DNA from 2 places in the Thermosynechococcus sp. FA-CM-4201 genome. Region 2 is predicted to be linked to the other one. Evidence: predicted binding sites of a transcription regulator. Region 2 holds the regulator's gene; the other holds the start of a gene.

Region 1 (12,380 bases), 1.4 Mb from region 2:
AAATTGGTGCACTGCCAGCAACAGAGCTTCAATGCGTTGACCCAAACTAGGGGCACGGCTGGCCTCCTGAAGCAGATGGCGTACGGGGTCATCACTGGTAATCGTGGGAGCAGCCGCTTGCTTTGCTTCTGGTGCCGCTTTCGTTGCTTGCGTCGCTGTTAGGCGTTCCAGTTCTGCGCCAAGGGCACTCACCAAGAGGCTCATGTGAGCCAAATCATCCCCCCGCAGGGTATCGCCCCATGTGGTGGAACCGATCATGAGAATGCCGAGGGGTTGACGATGGCGGATAATGGGATAGATGGCCGTGCCTTGAATGCCCAAACGGGTGGCGGCTTCCCGCAACTCTCCTAGACGTGCTTCCTCCTTGAGACTGGGCAAACTAATCGGCTTGCGGTTCATCAATACCTGATCGAGAAGGCTACCGGCGGCAAGGGTCAGTTTCTGCTTGAGGAAGGGATGATCACCAACGGGCGTGGTTCCCCCTTGGCCAATGAGTTGTTTGGCGGCTTCATTATATAGTCCCAACCAGACAAAGGACATGCCGAGGGTTTCTTGGACAAAGCTCACCAAGGGAGCAATGAGTCCGCCAATTTGCTCTTGCTGTTGTAACTGTTTGATGGTGTTGACCAGTGCCGCCAAAGCGGGGCTGACCTTCGAGGATTTGGCAGAGGTCATAGGGGCGATCGCAACCGAGAAGGATGTCTTCTATTCTAAACTTTGCCCCTCCGCAATCCTGTGCTGCAACTCACAGCAGGCAAGGAGAAAGTCTGGGGGCACAGGGGCAGGCCATGTCCCCTCAACTCGGCGATCGCCCAACACAATCAGATGCAGGCTATAGGCATGGGGATAGCCCTCCAATTCCAAGTGCACAGCGTCGTTGCTGCCACTGAGGGTAATCATTTCCTCTGCCATCAATTCGGGGGCGATCGCCAGAAGCTGCCCGTGGAGTTGGCGAAATAAATCCACAAATGCCTTGAATTCTACTGCGGTGAGTTCCGTTGCCCAGTCCTCAGCGCCCACCAGCCCTGCATAGGATTGATCGTTGCGCCAGCCCACCCGCCAGCCTTGCCCCACCCGCAGTTCCATAGGCTAGCCCTCTAAAACGTGGGTACGAGGCTACTGTTGCCGCCAAAGAGAGCCCAAGACAGGAAAAAGTTGAGAATAAAGATCGCCAATAGCGAGATCACCACAGCCGCCGTGGTGGATTGACCGACCCCCTTGGCGCCCCCGGTGGTTGTAATGCCCCAATTGCAGCCAATGATGGCCACCACGCCGCCAAAAATGCCTGACTTGATAATCGAACTCCAGAGATCCCAAGTTTGCAAAAAGTTCTGAATGGACTCAATATAGACATTCTTGGGGATGCCGTACAGATACTCAGCAATAATGAGTCCACCCCACAGCCCTGTCACCAATGCCAAGATATTAAGAATGGGTAACATTAGCACACAGGCAATAAACCGTGGCACCACCAGATAATCCACAGGATCTGTGCCCAACATATAGAGGGCATCAATTTGCTCAGTGACTTTCATGGTGCCAATTTCAGCCGCAAAGGCGGAGCCAACCCGGCCGGCGAGTACCACCGCTGTCAGCACCGGCCCTAGTTCCCGCGCAAGGGCGATCGCCAGCACGCCACCCACTGCAGGGGTCGCACCAAAGGTAATGAATTCACGGGCGACCTGAATCGTAAACACCATGCCCACAAAGGCCGCTGTAATGAGGGCAACACTGAGGGAGGCAGGCCCCACCAAAGCCATTTGCTCGATCGAGTTGCGGAGAGCAATCCGCCCCCGCACCAGATAAAAGATGACTTGACCCGCCAAGAGAAAGGCTGTGCCCAAGCGTTGTACACCCTGACTTGCACGCCAGCGCAGCCGTGGCCACTTCATCGCCTTCATTGTCGCGTCCTAGAAATTACTGGTTTCACCCGCAGCACCATTACCCAAGCCTGAGAGTTTGAGGAAGAGGTTTTTATCCGTTGTGCTCTGATAGACACAGCTTATTTCCGGGTTACTCTCCAAGTTGCCCACATAGCCAAAGGTATTCAGCCGCTGCCGACAACTGCGCAATTGTTCACCCGTGATCAGTTGTCGCTGTTCTAAAAGAGCGACGTTATTGGCGCGAATCACACAGCCCGGTTGCATGAAAGGTTGGGAAACAAAGACCGAGAAGGGGTTAAACGTCACAAAAATCCGCGTATCCACCGCGATCGCGCTTGCGCCAAATTGCACGCAAATATCAGGATTGGGCGCCGCCTGATCAATAAACTGCGTTGAGGCCACGTTATCAGGGTTGAGGGTCGTGGTTTTGCTAAAGGTGACACCCACACCGACGCCAATGATAAAAACTGCTGCCAATACTGCCAACGTACGGGTATTGACTGCTGACTTTGATTCTGGTTGAGGAGGCCGACGAATTTGAGGACGCGGACGCGGTGGGGATGGCGAACGTCGAGGCATAGCAGGAAGAGTGAACAGCACTTCCCTACCAGTATGCCCTTAGAAGGCAGGGTTTGACTGCCCCCCCGCTTGTTTTGGCTTCGCCTTGTTGACCTTGAGCACCCGTCCTAGCCATGTTGCACCGTCGAGATCATCAATGGCAGCGGCCTCCTGAGTTTCATCCACCAGTTCGACAAAAGCAAAGCCACGCCGTTTACCTGTTTCTCGATCCACCGGCAACACAATCCGGCGAATAGCACCATATTTCTCAAAGACTTCGCGAAGATCGTTTTCTGTCGCCTCATAGGAGAGGTTGCCGATGTACAGTGTCATAACCCGAACTCAGAAGCAATTTGACAATCATCATAGCTTCTCGCTTTCCCTTACCCATGCGATCCAGACTACAGAATCCAAGACTTTGCAAAGAAAATTAACGTTTTCTATCAGCCCCAAAATATACCAAGGTTAAAAAGAAATTAATTCCTCTCTTAATGTCACCTAAAGCCCTTTGCACAGGGTTCGAGCCGAGTCCGACAGATTCGCCAAATTGCTAGCCCATTGCCTTTGCCAAATGACCCCAACGACTGGTCAGCAGATCCGCGCTATATTATTGACTTACTGAAGCGGGTGGTGCGAGTGAGCATCGAAACAGTTCAGATTGTCCAACAGCTTCCAGAGTTCAAGCTCCTCAGCAAAAAGGCAACTGATTAGCCCCTAGGCAAAGACCGCCGTGCGATTGCCATACACCAGAATCCGATTTTGCAAATGCAGCCGCACCGCCCGCGCCAACACCACCCGTTCCAAATCCTTGCCCTTGCGAATCAGATCCGCCACTGTATCGCGATGGCTAATGTGCACAACCGCCTGCTCAATAATTGGCCCTTCATCTAAATCCGCTGTGGCATAGTGGGCCGTGGCACCAATGATTTTCACCCCTCGCTCATAGGCACGGTGGTAGGGATTCGCGCCCGCAAAGGCAGGCAAAAATGAATGGTGAATGTTGATCACTTGGGGAAAGGCCTCAATAAATTCAGGACTGAGCACCTGCATATACTTGGCCAGCACTACCAGATCAATCTTGTAGTCCTTGAGGAGTTGCAGTTCCTTGGCCTCTGCGAGGGGCTTGGTCTCTGGCGTTACAGGGATATAATGAAAGTCAATGCCAAACTGCTCGGCAATGGGACGTAAATGTTCATGGTTACTGATAATCAGGGGAATTTCCGCAAAGAGATCCCCCGCCTGCTGTCGCAGCAGCAAATCCCACAGGCAATGATCTTGGCGGCTCACCCAAATGGCCAAGCGATAGGGAATATCCGATGCCCGTAACTGCCAGCGCACCCCCTGCCAACTGGCAAAGACTTTTTCCCGCTGCGCATAGTTGATGAAAGTCGCGGCAATTTGATCGCGGGGGATCTCAAAGCCCTCTAGTTCCCACTCGAGGCGGGAGAGAAAAATGCCCGCAACGGCATCGGTGTGGTGGTCGGCATGGACAATGTTCCCGTTGTAGCGATAAACAAACTGCGCCAACTTGGCCACTAGTCCCCGCTGATCGGGACAGGAAATGGAGAGGGTCATCGTCGGCATAGGCACACCGCAAGGCAGAGCAACCTGTATTCTACTATTGCGAATTGGGAGCGGCGCGATTTAAGACCTTGGCGAGATACTGCCCTGTGTAGGATTGGGGTATCAGTGCCACTGCTTCAGGGGTGCCGACGGCAACCACCTCTCCCCCGCGATCGCCCCCCTCTGGCCCTAGATCAATAATCCAATCGGCACAGCGAATCACATCTAGATTGTGCTCAATCACCAGAATCGAATTGCCCTTGTCCACCAGCCGCTGCAACACCTCGAGGAGTTTATGCACATCGTAAAAGGACAGCCCTGTGGTTGGCTCATCAATCAGGTAGAGGGTTTTGCCCGTGGCGCGGCGCGACAGTTCAGCCGCTAATTTGAGGCGTTGGGCTTCCCCCCCAGAGAGGGTAGGGGCGGTTTGTCCCAGTTTCAGATAGCCCAAGCCCACATCCACGAGGGTTTGCAGTTTGCTCACCGCCTTGGGGATATTTTCAAAAAAGGTCAGTGCCGTCTCGGCGGTCATATCCAAAACATCGGCGATCGAGCAGCCCTTGTACTTCACTTGCAGCGTATCGCGGTTGTAGCGTGCCCCCTTGCACACCTCACACTGCACATAGACATCGGGCAGAAAGTTCATCTCAATAACATTGACCCCTTGGCCGCCGCAGGCTTCACAGCGACCCCCCTTGATATTGAAGGAAAATTGCCCCGGCTTGTAGCCCCGTGCCTTGGCCTCAACGGTTTGGCTAAAGACCTCACGGATGACATCAAACACGCCAATGTAGGTAGCAGGGTTCGAGCGCGGCGTCCGACCAATGGGGGACTGGTCAATGACAATCACTTTATCAATGGCATGCAAGCCTTCGATCTGCCCCAGTTCCTTGGGGAGCGGCACACTGTGACCGAGATGGTGCTGTAGGGCAGGATAGAGCACTTCGTGCATGAGGGTGGATTTCCCCGACCCCGATACCCCCGTCAGACACACCAGCTTGCCCAAGGGAATTTCTACTGTGATGTCCTTGAGGTTGTTGCGGCAGACCTTTTTGAGAATCAGGGATTGGCCATTCCCCGGTCGGCGATCGCTGGGGGTTTCAATGCGCTTGCGCCCCGATAGATAAGCTCCCGTCAGTGAGTCGGGATGGTTGAGAATCGCCTCTAGGCTGCCTTGAGCCACAATCTGGCCACCGTGGATCCCTGCCCCTGGGCCAATATCCACAATATGATCGGCAGCGCGGATCGTGTCCTCATCGTGTTCGACCACAATCAGTGTATTCCCCAAGTCCCGCAGGCGAAACAGCGTTTGCAGCAGGCGATCGTTATCCCGCTGGTGCAGGCCAATACTGGGTTCATCGAGGACATAGAGCACCCCCGTCAGGCCAGAGCCAATTTGGGTGGCCAAGCGAATGCGTTGGGCTTCACCGCCAGAGAGGGTAGCCGCACTGCGATCCAGCGTCAGGTAATCTAGCCCCACATCCACCAGAAACTGCAACCGCGCTGTGACTTCCCGTAGAGCCAGTTCCGCAATCTGCTGTTGGCGGGCGCTTAGTTGGAGCGATCGCAGCCGTGCCAAACACTCACGAATCGAGACACTAGTGAGATCCGTGAGGCGATATTGCCCCAAGCGCACTGCGAGGGCAGCAGGTTTCAGGCGTTGACCCCCACAGGCGGGGCAGGTTTGATTGACTTGGTACTCTTCCAGCTTTTGGCGGTAGGCATCGGAGGTGGCCTCGCGGTACTGCCGCTCCAAAATTGGGATCACCCCTTGAAATTGGCGGTAGTAGTCCCGTTTGCGGTAGCGGGAATCAGCGGGGATAAGAATGGGGGTGTCAGTGCCGTAGAGGATGATTTCCCGTTGCAACTCCGTCAGGCGGTACCACGGTGTATTGATGTCAAAGCCAAAGGCCTCGGCAATGCCACAGAGGAGAGCAAGGTAGTAGTCGTGTTCTTTCTCGGCCCAGGGGGCGATCGCCAGATAGACGGGGAGTTCAGGATTGGGGACAATCAACTCCGGGCTAAATTTGCGCAAATAGCCCAAGCCATGACACTCTGGACAGGCACCATAGGGGGAGTTAAAGGAAAAGAGCCGAGGGGATAGCTCATCCATTACCGCCCCATGCTCCGGGCAGGCAAAATTTTCGGAAAATAGCAGGGTTCGCCCCTCAGCCTCACCCTCACGGGGCACCACACTGACCATTGCCGTACCGTTGGCATGGTGCAACGCCGTTCGCAAGGAATCCCCTAAGCGTTCCTCAATCCCCGGCTTCAGCACAAGGCGATCGACCACAATTTCAAGCGTGTGGGCATGGTTTTTATCCAGTTCAATGGCATCACTGAGGTCGCGCACCTCGCCATCAATGCGAACCCGCACAAAGCCCTCACTGGCTAGACTCGATAGCAGCTTCTTGTGGGTGCCCTTCTTACCCTTGACAATGGGAGCCAAGACTTGAAAGCGGGTCTGCGGCGGCAACTGCATCACCTGATCCACCATCTCATCAATGGTTTGGGGGCGAATCGAGCGATCGCAATGGGGGCAATGGGGTTCACCGGCACGGCCATAGAGCAGCCGCAGGTAGTCATAGATTTCCGTGACTGTGCCCACCGTCGAGCGAGGATTGTGGGAAGTGGACTTTTGATCAATGGAAATTGCTGGACTTAGCCCCTCAATGGCATCCACATCGGGCTTATCCAACTGGCCGAGGAATTGCCGCGCATAGGCACTTAGGGACTCCACATAGCGGCGTTGCCCTTCAGCAAAAATCGTGTCAAAGGCCAGAGAGGACTTGCCGGAACCAGAAACCCCCGTCATCACAATCAGGCGATCGCGGGGGAGGTCGAGGTCAATGTTTTTCAGATTATGCTGCCGTGCACCCCGAACCCGAATTTCACCCGTAGGCACTGGATCGCCCATGCTGCAAACTGTGAATGTTAAAAAACGTTACGTTGAGGGTTATTATAGCAACGCTGCCAGACCCGTTTGGCGCCACGCAATAAAAAAGCGGGGTGTGGTTTCCCCGCTCTGAGTGTGACTTAGGTTACTTGCGGTGAACCCAGTGAGTCTGAGGGATTCACCGATGGATTGGGCTTAGTAGTCGAAGTCACCGCCCATGCCGGCACCGGCACCCGCAGGATTGTTGTCCTTGGGTTCGGGTTTGTCAACGATGATGCACTCGGTGGTCAGCACCATACCGGCAATGGAGGCCGCATTTTGCAGAGCCGAGCGGGTGACTTTGGCAGGGTCAACGATACCCGCATCGAACATATTGACATATTCATCTTTGGCGGCATCATAACCCACATCGAAGGGTTTTTCTTTGACCCGTTCGACAATGATGGCACCGTTTTGACCCGCGTTTTCAGCAATGCGACGCAGGGGAGCGCTGAGGGCACGCTCAACAATGTTGGCACCAATCAGTTCTTCACCCGTCAGGTGCTCAGCCGCCCAGTTGCTCAACTCAGGCGCCAAGTGAGCCAAGGTGGTACCGCCACCGGGGACAATCCCCTCTTCGACAGCGGCTTTGGTGGCGTTAATCGCATCTTCCAGACGGAGTTTGCGATCTTTCATTTCGGTTTCAGTGGCAGCACCGACTTTAATCACCGCCACACCACCGGCCAGCTTGGCCAACCGCTCTTGCAGTTTTTCTTTGTCGTAGCTGGAGTCGGTTTCTTCGATTTGGCGACGGATTTGCTCGCAGCGAGCTTTGACGGCTTTTTCATTGCCTTCGGCCACAATCGTGGTGTGATCTTTGGTGATCGTGATGCGGCGAGCTTTACCGAGCATATCTAGCTTGGCATTTTCCAGCTTCAGACCGGCATCTTCGGTGATCACTTGACCCGCTGTCAGGACGGCAATATCTTCGAGCATCGCTTTACGGCGATCGCCAAAGCCAGGAGCTTTCACCGCAGCCACATTCAAGACACCGCGCAGACGGTTGACCACGAGGGTCGCCAAGGCTTCTTTCTCGATGTCTTCAGCAATGATCACCAGGGGCTTACCGGCGCGAGCCACTTGTTCGAGGATCGGCACCAGATCTTGCACCAGGGTAATTTTCTTGTCGGTGATCAGCACGAAGGGTTCATCGAGCACCGCTTCCATGCGCTCGGTGTCGGTGGCAAAGTAGGGGGAGATATAGCCCTTGTCAAAGCGCATCCCCTCAGTGACCTCGAGTTCGGTGGTCATGGATTTGCCTTCTTCGAGGGAGATCACGCCTTCTTTGCCCACTTTGTCCATGGCATCGGCAATCATCCGGCCCACTTCTTCATCGTTACCGGCAGAGATCGCCGCCACTTGGGCAATAGCTTTGGAATCTTCCACCGGACGGGCGTGTTCAGCAATTTTTTCAACGAGGAAGTGGGTGGCTTTGTCAATCCCGCGTTTCAGGGCAATGGGGTTAGCACCGGCAGCAACGTTGCGCAGCCCCTCTTTCACCATGGCATGGGCAAGAACCGTTGCCGTAGTGGTACCGTCACCGGCCGCATCATTGGTTTTCGAGGCGGCTTGGCGGATCAGAGCCACACCGGTATTTTCAATGTGATCTTCGAGTTCGATTTCTTTAGCAATGGTGACACCATCATTGACAATTTGCGGCGCCCCAAATTTTTTCTCCAGGACCACGTTCCGCCCTTTCGGACCAAGGGTCACGGCCACGGATTCAGCCAAGATGTCCATCCCTTTTTCGAGGGCACGACGAGCATTTTCGTTGTAGATAATGCGCTTCGCCATATGTGTTTCCTACCTCAATCGTTCAACAGTGATGAAAAATCGCACAGAAATGAAGGAGTGTCAGCGACTTAGCCAACAATGGCCAAGATGTCTTTTTCCGAGAGGAGAACGTAGTCTTCGCCCGCCAGTTTCACTTCGGTACCGGCATATTTGGAGTACAGCACTTTGTCCCCCACTTTCACATCCATGGGCTGACGCTTGCCGTCTTCAGTGAGTTTGCCGGGACCCACGGCGGTCACTTCACCCACTTGGGGTTTTTCACGGGCGTTGTCGGGCAGAAGGATACCCCCTGCAGTACGTTCTTCACTTTCGCTGACTTTGACAAAAATGCGATCGCCCAAAGGCTTCACAGTTGAAACGCTTAGAGATACGGCTGCCATAGCGTACTGTTCTCCCAATTGTAAGAGTATGGATTGATAGCACTCACTGCACGGCTCATCGCGCAGTTTCTGGGGGGCAAGAGCATCACTTACAGTTGTTTAGCACTCTCACCCTTCGAGTGCTAATGTAGCGAGAGACGGTTGGCGATCGCAACTCCTGTTGCAGTACGGTTTTCCGAACGGCACTTTAGCTCTTTAGCCCCGTGGTGGCAATGCCGCGAATCAGTTGCCGCTGACCTAAAATAAACAAAATCATCACTGGCACAGTGGCAATCACCGCCGCCGCCATCATCAACGGCCAATCATTGGTGAACTGCTCCTGAAAATTGGCCAAGGAAAGCTGCACCGTGATCAGCTCTGGCTTGGTGGTAAAGACCAAGGGCTTAAAGAGATCATTCCACTCCCCAATGAAGGTGAAAATAAAGAGCGTGACCAAGGCCGGTCGGCTCAGGGGCAAGAGAATATGCCAGAGCACTTGCCAGCGATTTGCCCCATCCAAGAGGGCTGCTTCCTCAAGGGCAACGGGCAATGTGAGAAAAAACTGCCGCATCAAAAAGACGCCAAAGCCATTGGCTGCCGTCGGCAAGATCAAGGCGCCATAGGTATTGATCAGATGACCCGCCTTGAGGATGAGAAAAATTGGGATCACCAAAAGTTGAAATGGGATCACTAGGGTTGCCAGCATCAGCAGCAACATCGTCTGTTGCCCCGGAAACGAAAGTCGGGCAAGGGCGTAACCCGCTAGGGCTGAGGTCAGCAACTGGAGTGCCGTTACCGCCAAGGCCACAAAGGTTGAGTTGGCAAAGGCCAAGATAAAGTGTCCCTGCTGCCATGCTGCCTGATAGCTCTGCCATGTCCAGCCTTGGGGCGGCAACAATTGGGTAGGTAGGGTTCCCGGTGGCCAGCCCGACGTACAGAGCACCACCAGTAGGGGGCTGAGAACCAGCAACGCCCCCAGTGTCAGTAGGATCGTTACGCCTACCCTAGGAGCGACCACTGCCGGACATCCGTTTTAGCAAATCCACAAATCCTTTGACTTCTTCGCGGAAAAGGAAGCCCGCATAGGCCTCCATACCATGCTCGCCAATATCCAATCCCTCGATTTCCTCTTCCGGCGAAACGCGGATACCAATGGTAGCATTCAGCAGTAACCAAGCCGCTGTACTAAAGGCAACGGTAAACCCGCCCACCGCCAGTATCCCCACTAATTGGTGCCCCAACTGGGTAAAGTCACCACTCCAGAGCAATCCCTTCAGAGGCCCTTCTCCAGCTTCGTAAAAGCGCCCCGGCCCATCAGCAAAGAGACCCACAGCCAAAGTACCCCAGATGCCATTGACCAAGTGTACGGAAATGGCTCCCACTGGATCATCAATTTTCAGGCGGTCAATCGTCACCACCGAAAAGACAATAATGATCCCGGCAATAATGCCGATTAAGGCCGCACTCTCAATGGTGACAAAGGCACAGGGGGCTGTGATGGCCACTAATCCCGCCAGAATGCCATTGATGATCATCGAAAGGTCGGGCTTACCAAAGTAGAGTGTGGAAACCACTGTTGCGGTGACGCCCCCAAAAGCTGCCGCCATATTCGTGGTCACGACAATGTGGGCAATCGCTTCCGGATCTGCAGTCATCGTTGACCCCGGATTAAAGCCAAACCAACCCAGCCAGAGGATCAGACAACCTAGGGTGGCGATCGCAAAATTGTGTCCGGGAATTGCCGCCACCGACCCATCGGGCAGAAAGCGACCCAAACGCGGCCCTAGGAGAGCTGCCCCCATCAATGCTGCCCATCCACCTACAGAGTGCACCACCGTAGAACCGGCAAAATCCCACATGCCTAGCTGTTGCAGCCAACCGCCACCCCAGATCCAGTGACCCGTAATCGGATAGGAAATCCCCACCAGCAGCAAGCTGAAGATAAAGAAGGCATAGAACTTAATCCGCTCCGCCACTGCCCCGGAAACAATCGTGGCTGCTGTTCCCGCAAACACTAGTTGAAAGAAAAACTTAGCAGAGAGGGGCACCGCCGCCCAACTCAAGGAACCATAAACTCCCCGATAGGCTTCGTCAGTGGCTGGACTATTATCGGCACCGAGCAAAAAGAAACCACTCGTGCCCAAGACCCCATTGCCATCGCCAAACATCAGGGCAAAACCAATTGCCCAATAGGAAATACTCGAAAGGGCAAAGACAATCAGGTTCTTTGAGAGTAGGTTCACTGCATTTTTGGCACGGCAAAAGCCTGTCTCCAACATGCCAAAGCCAGCATTCATAAAAAACACCAACACACCCGCAAAAATCACCCAGAGCGTGTTGAGCGCCACCTGCACCTTTTCCGGAACCGCTGCTGAAGCGGCAGTATCTTGCCCCAATGCGGCTGTTGCACTCAGCAAGCCAATCATCACCGCAAAGGTCAATAGCGTGCGGCGAGTAGGGAGATAGAGAATCTGAGTCAGAGGATGCTGAAGACGTAACCCCCGGCGCAAGACAGAACGCAGTTTCATAGGTGCAGATGTCCAATCTACAAAGAAAACAGTTGGAACTTGTAACCCCCGGCCAAAATCCCTAGGAAAATCTTAGGGTTTAAGTGCAAAGTTTGGCACAAATAAATTGATCATCCCTGAATCGACCCTTGGCGATATGTATTCCACGATACAAAAACTTGGGTCTCCACACTCAATTTTGCATAGGGGGCAAGCTGTGCCAGTTAGAGAAGTTGCAATTGTCCACCCTTGTGGAGTGTCCAGTAATGACTCATCTGTACCACCCAAATCCTGCTGTTATTTACCGCTGGGTGATGAGTTCTTGCCTTGTTGGTTTAGGATGTGCAACCCTGCACTTAGCTCCTGTCACTGCTCAAATTGCCGTCTATGAAGGGCGGCGGGTCACCGGGGACGTCACCATGACACTGCCCGACGGCAGCACCTACAAAGGGGAATTGCTCAATGGTCGCTTTAATGGCCAAGGTATCCTCACAATGGCCAATGGCAACCGCTACGAAGGGGAATTTCGCAATGGTCGCTACCACGGTCAGGGGGTGCTCACCTATGCCGATGGCGGACGCTACGAAGGGGGCTTTGTGGATGGCATCTTCAATGGCAAGGGCACGCTCCAACTGGCCAATGGTCAACGCTACGAGGGCACGTTTCTCAACGGTCAATACCATGGGGAGGGGGTACTCACCTTTCCTGACGGTACCCGCTATGAGGGGCAGTTTCTAGCGGGCAAGTATCATGGAACTGGAACGCTCTCCTTCGGGGATGG
Region 2 (11,135 bases):
TGCGGCAACCGGCAGAGCACCTCAGCCAAACCTATGGCCAAGGGTATCGGCAACTGGCCTTCCATGAGGTGTGTCAACAGGCACTCGCGCTGGCACGGGCAGGGAATAAATTTCTTGATGAAGAGGCACCGTGGAAACGCTATAAGGCTGGGGAAACGCAAGCGGTGGCGGAGATTCTCTACTGTGTATTGGAGTCAGTGCGGCTTGTGGCCTATGTCCTTGCCCCGATTATCCCCCAACTGAGTGAGGCCATCTATGGGCAGTTGGGCTATAGTATTAAATTTAACGGATCAGTTGCCCCAGACCTTTTGGGCGATCGCCAAGCCCAGTGGGGTGTTTTACCGGCGTCACAACCTCTGGCCAATCCAGAGCCGATTTTCCAAAAACTGTCGCTGCCTGCAACCGTCGCCGATTCCCCTTGACGCGCGATACGCTAGAGGTATGACTTCATATTTCGATAACACACTTTTTTTGAGATGATTTCTACATGGTTACATCTTCGTCTTCAGTTATTTACACGCCAGAACAGGTGTTACAAAATCGCGGGCGCGTTGCCATCTTTATTGATGGCTCCAACCTATTCTATGCAGCACTGCAACTGGGCATTGAAATTGACTATTCAAAACTCCTCTGCCACCTGACCCAAGGTTCCCGTCTCTTTCGCTCCTTCTTCTATACGGGGGTTGACCCCACCAATGAAAAACAGCAGGGGTTTTTGCTGTGGATGCGCCGCAATGGCTATCGTGTTGTCTCCAAGGAACTCGTCCAACTCCCCGACGGTTCTAAAAAGGCGAATCTTGACGTGGAAATTGCCGTGGATATGATGGCGCTGGTGGGTTGCTATGATACTGCCATCTTGGTCAGTGGTGATGGCGATTTGGCCTATGCGGTGGATGCGGTGAGTTACCGAGGGGCACGGGTTGAGGTGGTGAGCCTGCGATCGATGACGAGCGATAGCCTCATTAACGTTGCCGATCGCTACATTGATCTGGAGAGCATTCGCGAAGAAATCCAAAAAGCGCCCCGCCCGACCTATACCTACCGCCCCGTCACGGGTAGCCTGACGCCACCCCCCATTGTGACTCCCCATTGGGAGCAAGATACCGCCGAAGGGAAAGAGGAAGCTGCGGGCAATGAGTCACCCGAGACCCTAGAGAACCTAGACAACAATGCCTCTGCCTAGACCCCTCCTCCCCCTTTGCCTTGTACTGGCCTTAACAGGCTGTGGCTGGGTGGATCAGTGGGTGGGCGAGGAACCCTCACCAGAACCAGAAATCACGGGTGATGTCAAGCTGCAAAATCTGACCCTACGGCAAACCAATGCCAAAGGTGAACTTCTCTGGTTACTGCAAGCGGCGGGAGCACGCTATCGCGATGACGATCGCCAGCAATTGGAGATTCAAAACCTCACGGGGGAATTAAAGGCAGAGGGCAAAACTGCTTACAAGGTGCAAGCTAAGGCAGTCAATGTGCGGCAGCGGGATGGGCAACTCTGGATTGAGGGTCGCACCACGGTCACTGATCTCCAGCAAAAGGGGACGATTGTGGCCGATCAATTGGTCTGGCAGGGCGATCGCGGCGTTCTCATTGCCCAGAAAAACCTGCAAGCCCGCTATCCCCAAGTCACCGTTACTGCCAAGCGCCTCGAAGCCGATAGCCAACGCCAAGAACTGCGTGCCCTCAATGCCGTTCAGGTGACCTCGCCCGCCAAGGACGCCAAGGATTTGCGCCTCAATACGGAGAGTCTGGTGTGGCAGCAGGAACCCAATCGGCTCTTGGCAGGGGTGATTGGTCAAGGGGGGGTGACTGTCATTGGTGTGGCGGGCGATCGCCAAGGGCAGCGGCTGCAAGCCCAAAGGGCCATCTGGTCAATTAGCGATCAGGTAGTTACCCTTGAGGGGGGCGTTCAGGTGCAGCTTCCTAACCCTGCCCTACGGGTTGAAGGAGAAACGGTGCGCTGGTTGATTCCGCAGCAGCAATTGGTGAGCGATCGCCCGGTGCGGGTGCAGTACCCCACTCAAGGCATTCAAGGGCAAGCCAATCGCGGTGTCTTCCTGATGGCTGAAAACCGCGCCATCTTTGACAATGCCCAGATCAACAGTCAACCCCAACAGGCGCAACTGCGTGCCCAACGCCTCAATTGGTGGATCCCCCAACAGCGGGTGGAAGCCAGCGGTGAAGTGGAAATCCAGCGCCCCAATGCCCACCTACGCACGGCTCAACTGATTTGGCGGATTCCCCAACAGGAAGTGGAAGCCCAAGGGGGCGTCTTTTACCGCCAGAGCAATCCCCGCATTCAAGTTCAGGGACAGCGGGCAAAAGGGTGGCTCGATCGCCAAGAGGTGATTGTCAGTGGCAATGTCCAAAGTGAAGTGCCGGTGCAACTACGCCTCCCCTAGGCCTATCGTAGAAACAGCGACCATCTTTGCCCTATGAGTGCTGCACCGCTGCAAATTCTTGACTTGGGGGGTGAGATTCTCCTCTTCCAGCGTTTGATTCCCGCTCGCCAGTGTCAGCAGGTGATTGCTACGGCTGAGAAGGTGGGGTTTGAGGATGCGCAAATTCTCATGGGGACGGTGGATCGCTCAGTGCGCGGCGGCGGCCTACTGCGCTTTGATCCCCAAGACCCCCAACAGGACACGATGCGGCAGATTCTTCTCCAAGCCACCCAAACGATTCAAATCGTCCTCTACCAGCACTATGGCATTCGCTTTCCTGAAATTGAGAACTTCTCGATCCTGCGCTATCGGGTGGGTGAGGGCTATCGCCGCCATGTGGACAACCTATTGCTGGCCAGTCGGCAAATGGAACTGGCGCAAGGTATTCCGACGCGGGATGTGAGTCTCGTGGGCTATCTCAATGAAGACTTTCAGGGGGGAGAAACCTACTTCGATCGCCAAGGGGTAAAGGTCACCCCACGGACGGGGGATGTTGTTGTCTTTCCTGCCTACTACACCCATCCCCATGCTGCCTTGCCCGTGGTGCAGGGGACTAAATATGCCTTTGCCACTTGGTTATTCTATTGATGAATGATCATGCACCTTTTAGGTAATAACTCAGCAACGACAATGACTGAACCCCTGCGCTTCAAAACCTCGCCCCTGATTTCTGGAACCCTCATTGCCCTCTATGGCGCCCTCACACTTCCTCTCCCCTTTTTGGCGGCACAGACGGCGGCGCCTGTTTCACCCCTGCTCCTTTGGGGGGCGATCGCCCTTGGGGGCGTTTTGCTCTGGGGGGCGCTGAGTCAACGGGTAGAACTGGATGCTCAAGGAATCCGCCTCACCTATCCCGGTTGGGTTCCCCCCTTCCTGCGGCGGCAGTGGCAACTGGCTTGGTCAGAGATTCAAGGGCTTCAGCCCCGCAGTACCAGCCAAGGGGGCTTGGTCTATTATCTGGTGACTGCCACAGGTCAAGGGTATCTTCTGCCGATGCGAGTGGCGGGGTTTGCCCAAATGATGCGTGCCATTGAAGCCCATACGGGATTGCCCACAGAGGTGATTAAGCCCCTTGCTCAGCCTTGGATGTACGGTATTTTGGCCGTCTTGACGCTGCTATTGGGAGCGGTTGATCTGTGGATTTTGACCACTGTGGGATAATAGGGGCGTGTTGAAGTGCTGAGCGATGACGATGAGTGCGAATCGGTTTGTGGGATATCTGCGTCGAGGAGTGGTATGTTTGCTCCTCAGTGTCCTGTGCTGGTCAAGTATCGCCACGCTGCCGGCGATCGCCGCTATTCAAGTGCGGCTCTTTGACCTCAGTTACCACGAATGTCCGCCAGAAATTGGTGAAGGTTCAGTCACACCCGGGGGCACGACCCTCAAGGCCAACTGCTACCTGATTACTGGCAAAGCCGAGAATAAATCCGGCAAAACGGTGGTGGATGCCGATGTCTTTGGCCGCATCTACGATGCTAATGGCAATCCAGTGTTGCAAAACCGCACACGGGTTGGGGCAATTGATGTGATTCCACCCGGCATTAGTGATTTTGAAATTCGCATTAGCGTGCCCTACGACCAACCAACGCCTTTGCAGTTGGAGCAATTTAAGGCCTCTGGCTTTACAGCAAAAGTGCGCGGCTAAGCCACCCAATCTCTGCACAAACTCGCACTGAGGGGCAAAAATTGTGATACCCTAGAACGCTTGATGCTCCCTTTTCTTTGGGAACACTACACAGTGTCATGCTTCAAGTGAAGCAAGGGTTGGCAGGGTTTCCCTGTTCTTGCTGTAAAGACAGATATCATCACTGATGGACGGGTTCATCTATAGAGGTTTGGGTTCAGGTGCGCATTCCCCTCGACTATTACCAAGTGCTGGGTGTGCCAATTCAGGCAACGCCGGAGCAAATTGAGCAAGCGTTTCAGGATCGGCTGTTGCAACTGCCCACCCATCAGCACTCCCCCACCACCGTTGCCACCCGTCGTGAACTCATTGAGCAAGCCTATGCAGTTTTGCGAGAACCTGAGCAGCGCCATGCCTACGATCGCCACTGCCGTGCCGTTGATCCCGATGATTTAATTGCCCAGTTGGATCCCGATGCCACCGCTCCCCACCTTGAAATTAGTGATCAGCAATTTTCGGGGGCGCTCCTACTGCTCTATGAACTGGGGAACTACTCCCAAGTGGTCAAACTGGGAGAACAATTCCTAAAAGGGGATGCCTTTGATCTCAACCGCCCCTACACTTCCTCTGCCGCCGTTGCCGATATTACCCTCACTGTGGCTTTGGCCTATCTGGAATTGGGACGCGAGGAATGGCAGCGGCAATCCTACCAAGCAGCCGCCTCTCGCCTCGAAGCCGGTCTTGGGGTACTTCAGCGGGCGAACCTGTTTCCCGAACTACAGGAGCAGTTTCAGACGGAACTGAATCGCCTGCGTCCCTACCGCATTCTCGAGCTACTGGCACTGCCTCTATCCGATAGTGTCAATCGGCAGCGGGGTATTTTATTGCTGCGGGAGATGCTCAGCGATCGCGGGGGCATTGAAGGTCGCCATGATGATTACTCTGGCCTAGGGGTTGAGGATTTTCTGAAATTTATTTTGCAACTGCGCAGCCATCTCACCGTGGCAGAGCAACAGGAACTCTTTGAACGGGAATCGCGGCGTCCCTCAGCCGTAGCAACCTATCTTGCCGTTCATGCGCTGGTGGCACGGGGTGTACAGGAACTTCAGCCCAGCTATATTCGCCGCGCCAAGGATTTACTAGAGCGACTCTCGCCCAATCAAGACATCTACCTTGAACTGGCCAGTTGTTTACTGCTGTTGGGACAACCTGCTGAGGCCTTGGCCGCTCTCGATCGCTCTCAAGATCAGCAGAGTCTCGCCTTTATCCGCCGTCACTCCAATGATTCTAGCGATCTGCTGCCGGGGCTGTACTACTACACAGAGCAATGGCTACGGGAAGAAATTTATCCTGCCTTTCGGGACTTGGGGGAAACACCAGTGGCCTTGGATGCCTACTTTGCCGATCCCAATATCCAAGCCTACCTAGAGGCTCTCAGTGACGACGCCATTGCCCCTGAGCCACCCAGCACTACTGCCTCTGCCCTCCCCGAAGTCATTAGACCAACGGTGGCCGTGCCGCCGCCCGTCTCGTTTACAGCGGAAACGTTGCCCTTGGAGTATCATACTGGGCTGGGTCAAGGCTTTTCGACATCAGTTGCTACCAGTTCTTCAACCACAACGGAGACCGACACGCCCCCAGCCTCCACTCGCAAACGGCGCCGCTCTCCAACCAGTCGCCATAAAAAACGTCAGACTTGGTTTTGGATGGGTGCAGGGGTTGTTCTGGTTGGGTTAGGCGCCTTGGCAAAAGTTTATTGGCCAGCCAAAACGGCTGAAGCCCCCACCCCGCCACCGCCAGTGACCCCAACGCCAACTCCTGTGGCAACGCCGACCCCGACACCACAACCGACGCCCTTAGCCACCACCTTAACGCCGGAGATGGCGCGCGATCGCCTCCGCACGTGGCAGCAAATTAAAGCCCAAGCCCTTGGCACGGCCTTTGACATGGACAAACTCGCAACAATTTTGGCGGAGCCAGAACTCAGCCGCTGGCGATCGCGGGCACAGGGCTTAAAGTCCGAGGGCAGCCATTGGGTTTATACCCTCAAGAACCTAGAGGTGAAGGAAGTGCGTCCCCAAGGCAGCGATCGCGTGGATGTATTGGCAGAAGTCAATGAGGATGCCCGTTTCTATGAACAGGGGACACTACGCAATGATATTTCCTATAGCGATCCCTACCGCGTCATCTACACCTTTACCCGTCGCGGCGATCAATGGTTGATTCAACGCATGCAAGTGCTTAGCTGAGGGGCATTTCCACCTGGCGGCCAAACTTGAGATTGAAGAGGGACAACGACAGGATAAACAGGAATAAGACCAGTCCCATCGTGCAGGCGTAGTTAATCTCTAAGCGCTGAAAGGCATTCTCATAGATGTAATAAACAATGGTCTTGGAGCTATTCAGGGGTCCCCCTTGGGTCATGACATAGACTTCTTCAAAGACCTTCGTGGCAGAAATTGCTGAGATAATGCTCACCAAAAGAATATAGGGGCGCATCAGCGGTAAGGTAATATCCCGATGCTGTCGCCAGCCATCACTGCCATCAAGCGCCGCCGCTTCGTAGAGTTCACCACTAATCCCCTGAAGTCCCGCCAGATAGATCACCATGTAGTAACCCAAGCCTTTCCAGACGGTGACGGCCATGACACTAAAGAGGGCGAGTTGGGGACTGGTCAGCCAAGGAATCGGGGTGTCCCGCAGATGCAGACCCTGTACCAGTTGGTTGAAGAGGCCATTGGGGGCATAGAGCCAGCGCCAGGCAATCCCCGCCACGACCATTGAGATAATCACGGGACTGTAGTAGGCAGCACGAAACCAGTGGATGCCCCGCAGGGGTTGATTGACCAGAATCGCCAGCAGCAGGGGAGCGATCGCCAGAATCGGCACCACCACCACTAAATAGAGGAACGTATTGGCCAAGGTTTTCCAGAAAACACCATCGCGCCACAACTGCGCAAAATTGGCCCATCCCACCCACACAGGCGGACTCAGGAGATCGGTTTCATAGCGGGTGAAACTGAGGAAAAAGGCCTGTAGCGCTGGCCAAAAGACCGTCAATGTGAGTAACCCCAAGGCAGGGGCAAGAAAGAGGTAGGGGGTGAGCGATCGCCCTTTCATTGGCTGCGGGGGTGTTGTTGACGATAGGCACGCATTTGCGCCACAAACTCGCCAAAGAGATAATCGGCATCGTGGGGGCCGGGGCTGGCCTCAGGGTGATACTGCACTGAGAAAATCGGCAATGTTTGGTGCTTCAGACCGGCAACGGTTTTGTCATTGAGGTTAAAGTGGGTAATCTCAACGGGGGTTTGGGCAAGGGATTCTTCAGTAATGGCAAAGCCGTGGTTTTGGCTGGTAATTTCCACTTCCCGCGTCAGGCCAGCGGGCTGGTTTAACCCGCGGTGACCAAACTTGAGCTTGAAGGTTTCCGCCCCCAAAGAAAGTCCCAACAACTGATGCCCCAGACAAATGCCAAACATGGGACGCTGAGCCGCCAGTAATTTGCGCGCGGTTTCAATGCCTTCCTGAACTGCGGCAGGGTCGCCGGGGCCATTGGAGAGGAAAATGCCATCCGGGTCATAGCTGAGAATCGTTTCCGCTGGTGTATCCGCCGGCACGACAATCACACGGCAGCCATAACTAGCCAAGCGACGGAGAATGTTGCGCTTCACGCCAAAGTCAATGGCGACAACTGTGAGCGGTGGCTCTTCGGTGGGTGTCTGGGGACGAAATTCCCAAGCGGGGGGCGTGGGTTCTGTCCATTCATAGGGGGTGCGGGTGGTCACCACCTTGGCTAGATTTTGTCCCTGCATACTGGGAGCGGCAAGGACTTTTTGCAGCAGTTCAACGGGGTCAAGGATTTCCGTGGAGATGCCGCCATTCATGGCACCGACGGTGCGAATTTTGCGGGTGAGGGCGCGGGTGTCAATGCCATAAATTGCAGGAATGCGATGGGCTTTGAGGTAATCAGGTAAGGATTGTTGCGATCGCCAGTTACTGGGAATGTCACAGATATTGCGAGCAACCGCACCGCACACTTGGGGGCGATCGGATTCATCGTCTTCGGGGGTGGTTCCCGTATTGCCCAACTCAGGGTAGGTGAATGTCACGATTTGACCACAATAACTCGGGTCAGTGAGCACCTCTTGATAACCCGTCATGCCGGTATTAAAGACTACTTCGCCAATGGCCGTTCCCGGTGCCCCAAAGGAAAAACCGCGAAAGACTGAACCATCGGCAAGAACCAGCAAGGCGGGTGTCGGCATTGCAATATCTCCAACTGGGAAAGCCCAATAGTTTATTGTGCACGATAAAGCCAGCCGTTGATTGTGCAGGAATGGTCTAATGTTTTGATTTCTTTACTTGCGGCGACTCACCTGTTCGGTCAAATAATCTGCTGCTGTGGCCACTAGGGGAATAATCCGTGCATAGGGCATCCGCGTCGGCCCTAGAATGCCAATACTGCCCACGGGGGAGTCTCCGTAGCAATAGCAGGAATAAACCAATGTACAGGACTGCATCGGCGCTAAGGTATTTTCACTGCCAATGCGGATTTGCACCTGCGAGGGGGCTTGGCTATCACTACTGATCAAGGGAGCGAGTTGATCCTGTTGGTCTTCGAGAAGATGCAGCAGCATTTGCACCTGCTCCACTTGGGAAAACTCCGGCTGCTGGAGAACATCGGCAAGACCGCTGATCACAAAGGAAGTACCTTGGTGGCTGTAGCGATCGCTCAATTGCCGCAGTAGGGTCTGAAGCTGCTGGCTGTAGGTCTGGAACTCCAAATCCAGTTTTTGCCAGTCAATGGCACTGAGTTCCACCAGCGATCGCCCCTGCAACTGATGATTGAGGAAGTTGGTCAGTACCTGTAGGGTGCGCTCCCGTAGCTCAGGGTCTTCTTCCCCTTGCCCCAATTGAATCAGTGCCGACTGGGTTTCGTAGGTATCAAGCACAAGAATCACCATCACCTGCTGCGCATCCAAGGCGACCAGTTGAATCACCCGAATCTGCCGCTCCAAACGATTGGGCAGCGTGATCAGCGTAATGTAACCACTGAGATCCGAGAGCAACTGCGCCGCTTGCCGCAAGATCACCTCAAGGCGTTGTTGTCCCCAAATAAACCGCTCACTCAAGAGACTCTCGGCTTTGCGAGCCACATCGGGAATAGGCTGGATCAGTTCGTCCACATAGACACGATAGCCAGAATCAGAGGGTACCCGCCCTGCGGACGTGTGGGGTTGGTAAAGCAGGCCGCTTTTTTCGAGGAGCAGCATCGTATTGCGCACCGTGGCCGGGCTGACGTTGAGGTTGTATTCGGTGGCGATCGCTTTTGAGCCGACGGGTTCTGCCGTGGCAATGTAATGGTTAATCGTGGCGCCAAGAATTTGCTTTTGGCGATCGCTGAGTTCAATCGTCATAACCCCTTACACCTGCGATTTGTTATTGATGTTTTTTATTTATCTATAAACTAGCCTTCCCATTTCAGCAATGATGCCCTGCAACGACTGCGGGGGGCGATCGAGTTTTTGTAACCAAAAATCATGAGACTATTAAAGTATATCAACTAAGATTGTGAAGTTTTTATGCTAAGTCAGTGAAAATTCTCAGTCGCTAGGATCAAGCTAATAAGCTCAAAAGCCTATCTATAAAGCGATTTAGGATACTCCTCATGACACTCAGACCGCAAGCATGGCATTGGCCAAATTTTGTAATACCTAATACCATTTTCAATAAAAAAATACTGGCAGCCGCTATCGGTACGGTGGGACTCCTCGGTAGCCTCACCTATGCCGTCTTGACCAACCAGAGCAAAAACCTGATTGCCGATGCTCAAAAATACTACGAAGCCGGTCAGTACCAAACGGCTAGCCACAAACTCCAAGGAGCCGAGTCCTATCTCTCCTTTGCCAGTGCTGAAACCCGTCCCCTTTTGGCTTGTCAAATTCAAGTCTATCGGGGGGCAATCTTTGCCCATCAGCAGCAGCCCGCAGCAGCGATTGATCTTCTTGCCAATCAAATTGAGAATTGTCAGGCTTTTCCTGAATTGGTGGCCTTTGCCCAAGCAACCCTCGAGCAACGGAGTCAGGATCTCCTGACCCTAAGCTGGCAAGCCCATGATCAGCAGAATTATCCACTGGTTTTGAGCCACGCCGACGAGGCACGCCCCTACCTTGCCTATCTCCCCTCGGCGATCGCCACAGAAACCCAGTGCCAATTAACCAGTTTGCAGGGCGCCGCCTTTAGCCACCTCGGGCAGCCAACCCATGCTATCCAGTCTTTTCAGGAAGCGACTGCCCTGTGTGACCCGAAAATGCAAGACTTTGCTAAAAACACGATGCTCGGGCGGGTACAAACCCTGCAACAGCAGGCACAGGCGGCCTATGGTGACAAACAGTATGAAAGTGTGCTCAAGACAGCGGACGAAGCGGAACCCTACTTTCAATACCTAGGCCATACGACCTTTGGTGAACCCTACTGTGAGTTGGTGAGCCTCAAGGGGGCAGCCTTTTATGAAATCCAACAATACAACGAAGCGCTGCCGATCTTCGCGATGGCGATCGCCCGCTGTCAGTCATTCCAGTCAAGTATGCAGCGTGCCCACCTCAACCGCAGTCACATCTATCGTCAACAGGCAGATCAACTGTGGACCGATCGCCAGTTTGCCACCTCCCAAGAGCGTTACCGCCAAGCCCTTACCGACTTGAATCACTTTGGCCAGTATGGCGGTCATCTCGATGCCCAAGGACTGATGCAGCGCTCAACCATGAAACTGCGCCTTGGCGACTTAGTGGGCAGTATCCGTGACTATGACAGTGCCCTCAAGCTGAACCAGCAAATTCTGCGCCAATTTTATGACAGTGAAACCATCAGCAATTTTGAACCCTTTGCCAATACACCTCCTAACCTAGGAGCACTATTGAATCTACTGGAACAACAGAATGTCCGCTTAGCGGTGGCGCAACTGCCGGAAGGCCATATGGGCACATTCGGCTACCGTTTCACCTACTGGAGTGACACTTACCAGATTATTAACGCCTCGGCCAAAATCACGATTGATATCTACCAGCACGACC

The links. Region 2 encodes HrcA, which represses chaperone genes, less so after heat shock. Its sites were predicted from a motif close to TTAGCACTCNNANNNTNNGAGTGCTAA; they were not measured.
Region 1: groES (co-chaperone GroES) is a predicted target of HrcA. The motif match lies at 9,213-9,239, and genes of this name have one in related genera.

Annotation. Positions count from the first base shown of each region.
Region 1 is NZ_CP079920.1:1,678,129-1,690,508, reverse strand. It holds gene KV190_RS08240 (GAF domain-containing protein) at 1-675, opposite strand, end outside; gene KV190_RS08235 (DUF1818 family protein) at 706-1,086, opposite strand; gene KV190_RS08230 (MlaE family lipid ABC transporter permease subunit) at 1,098-1,901, opposite strand; gene KV190_RS08225 (DUF3172 domain-containing protein) at 1,911-2,462, opposite strand; gene KV190_RS08220 (RNA recognition motif domain-containing protein) at 2,502-2,774, opposite strand; gene KV190_RS08215 (hypothetical protein) at 3,000-3,152, shown strand; gene purU (formyltetrahydrofolate deformylase) at 3,156-4,031, opposite strand; gene uvrA (excinuclease ABC subunit UvrA) at 4,060-6,921, opposite strand; gene groL (chaperonin GroEL) at 7,096-8,733, opposite strand; gene groES (co-chaperone GroES) at 8,802-9,113, opposite strand; gene KV190_RS08190 (carbohydrate ABC transporter permease) at 9,301-10,062, opposite strand; gene KV190_RS08185 (ammonium transporter) at 10,097-11,620, opposite strand; gene KV190_RS08180 (MORN repeat-containing protein) at 11,866-12,380, shown strand, end outside.
Region 2 is NZ_CP079920.1:246,402-257,536, forward strand. It holds gene metG (methionine--tRNA ligase) at 1-422, shown strand, start outside; gene KV190_RS01110 (LabA-like NYN domain-containing protein) at 488-1,183, shown strand; gene lptC (LPS export ABC transporter periplasmic protein LptC) at 1,170-2,399, shown strand; gene KV190_RS01120 (prolyl hydroxylase family protein) at 2,433-3,026, shown strand; gene KV190_RS01125 (hypothetical protein) at 3,069-3,599, shown strand; gene KV190_RS01130 (hypothetical protein) at 3,625-4,083, shown strand; gene KV190_RS01135 (IMS domain-containing protein) at 4,284-6,311, shown strand; gene KV190_RS01140 (carbohydrate ABC transporter permease) at 6,304-7,182, opposite strand; gene carA (glutamine-hydrolyzing carbamoyl-phosphate synthase small subunit) at 7,179-8,327, opposite strand; gene hrcA (heat-inducible transcriptional repressor HrcA) at 8,421-9,479, opposite strand; gene KV190_RS01155 (hypothetical protein) at 9,731-11,135, shown strand, end outside.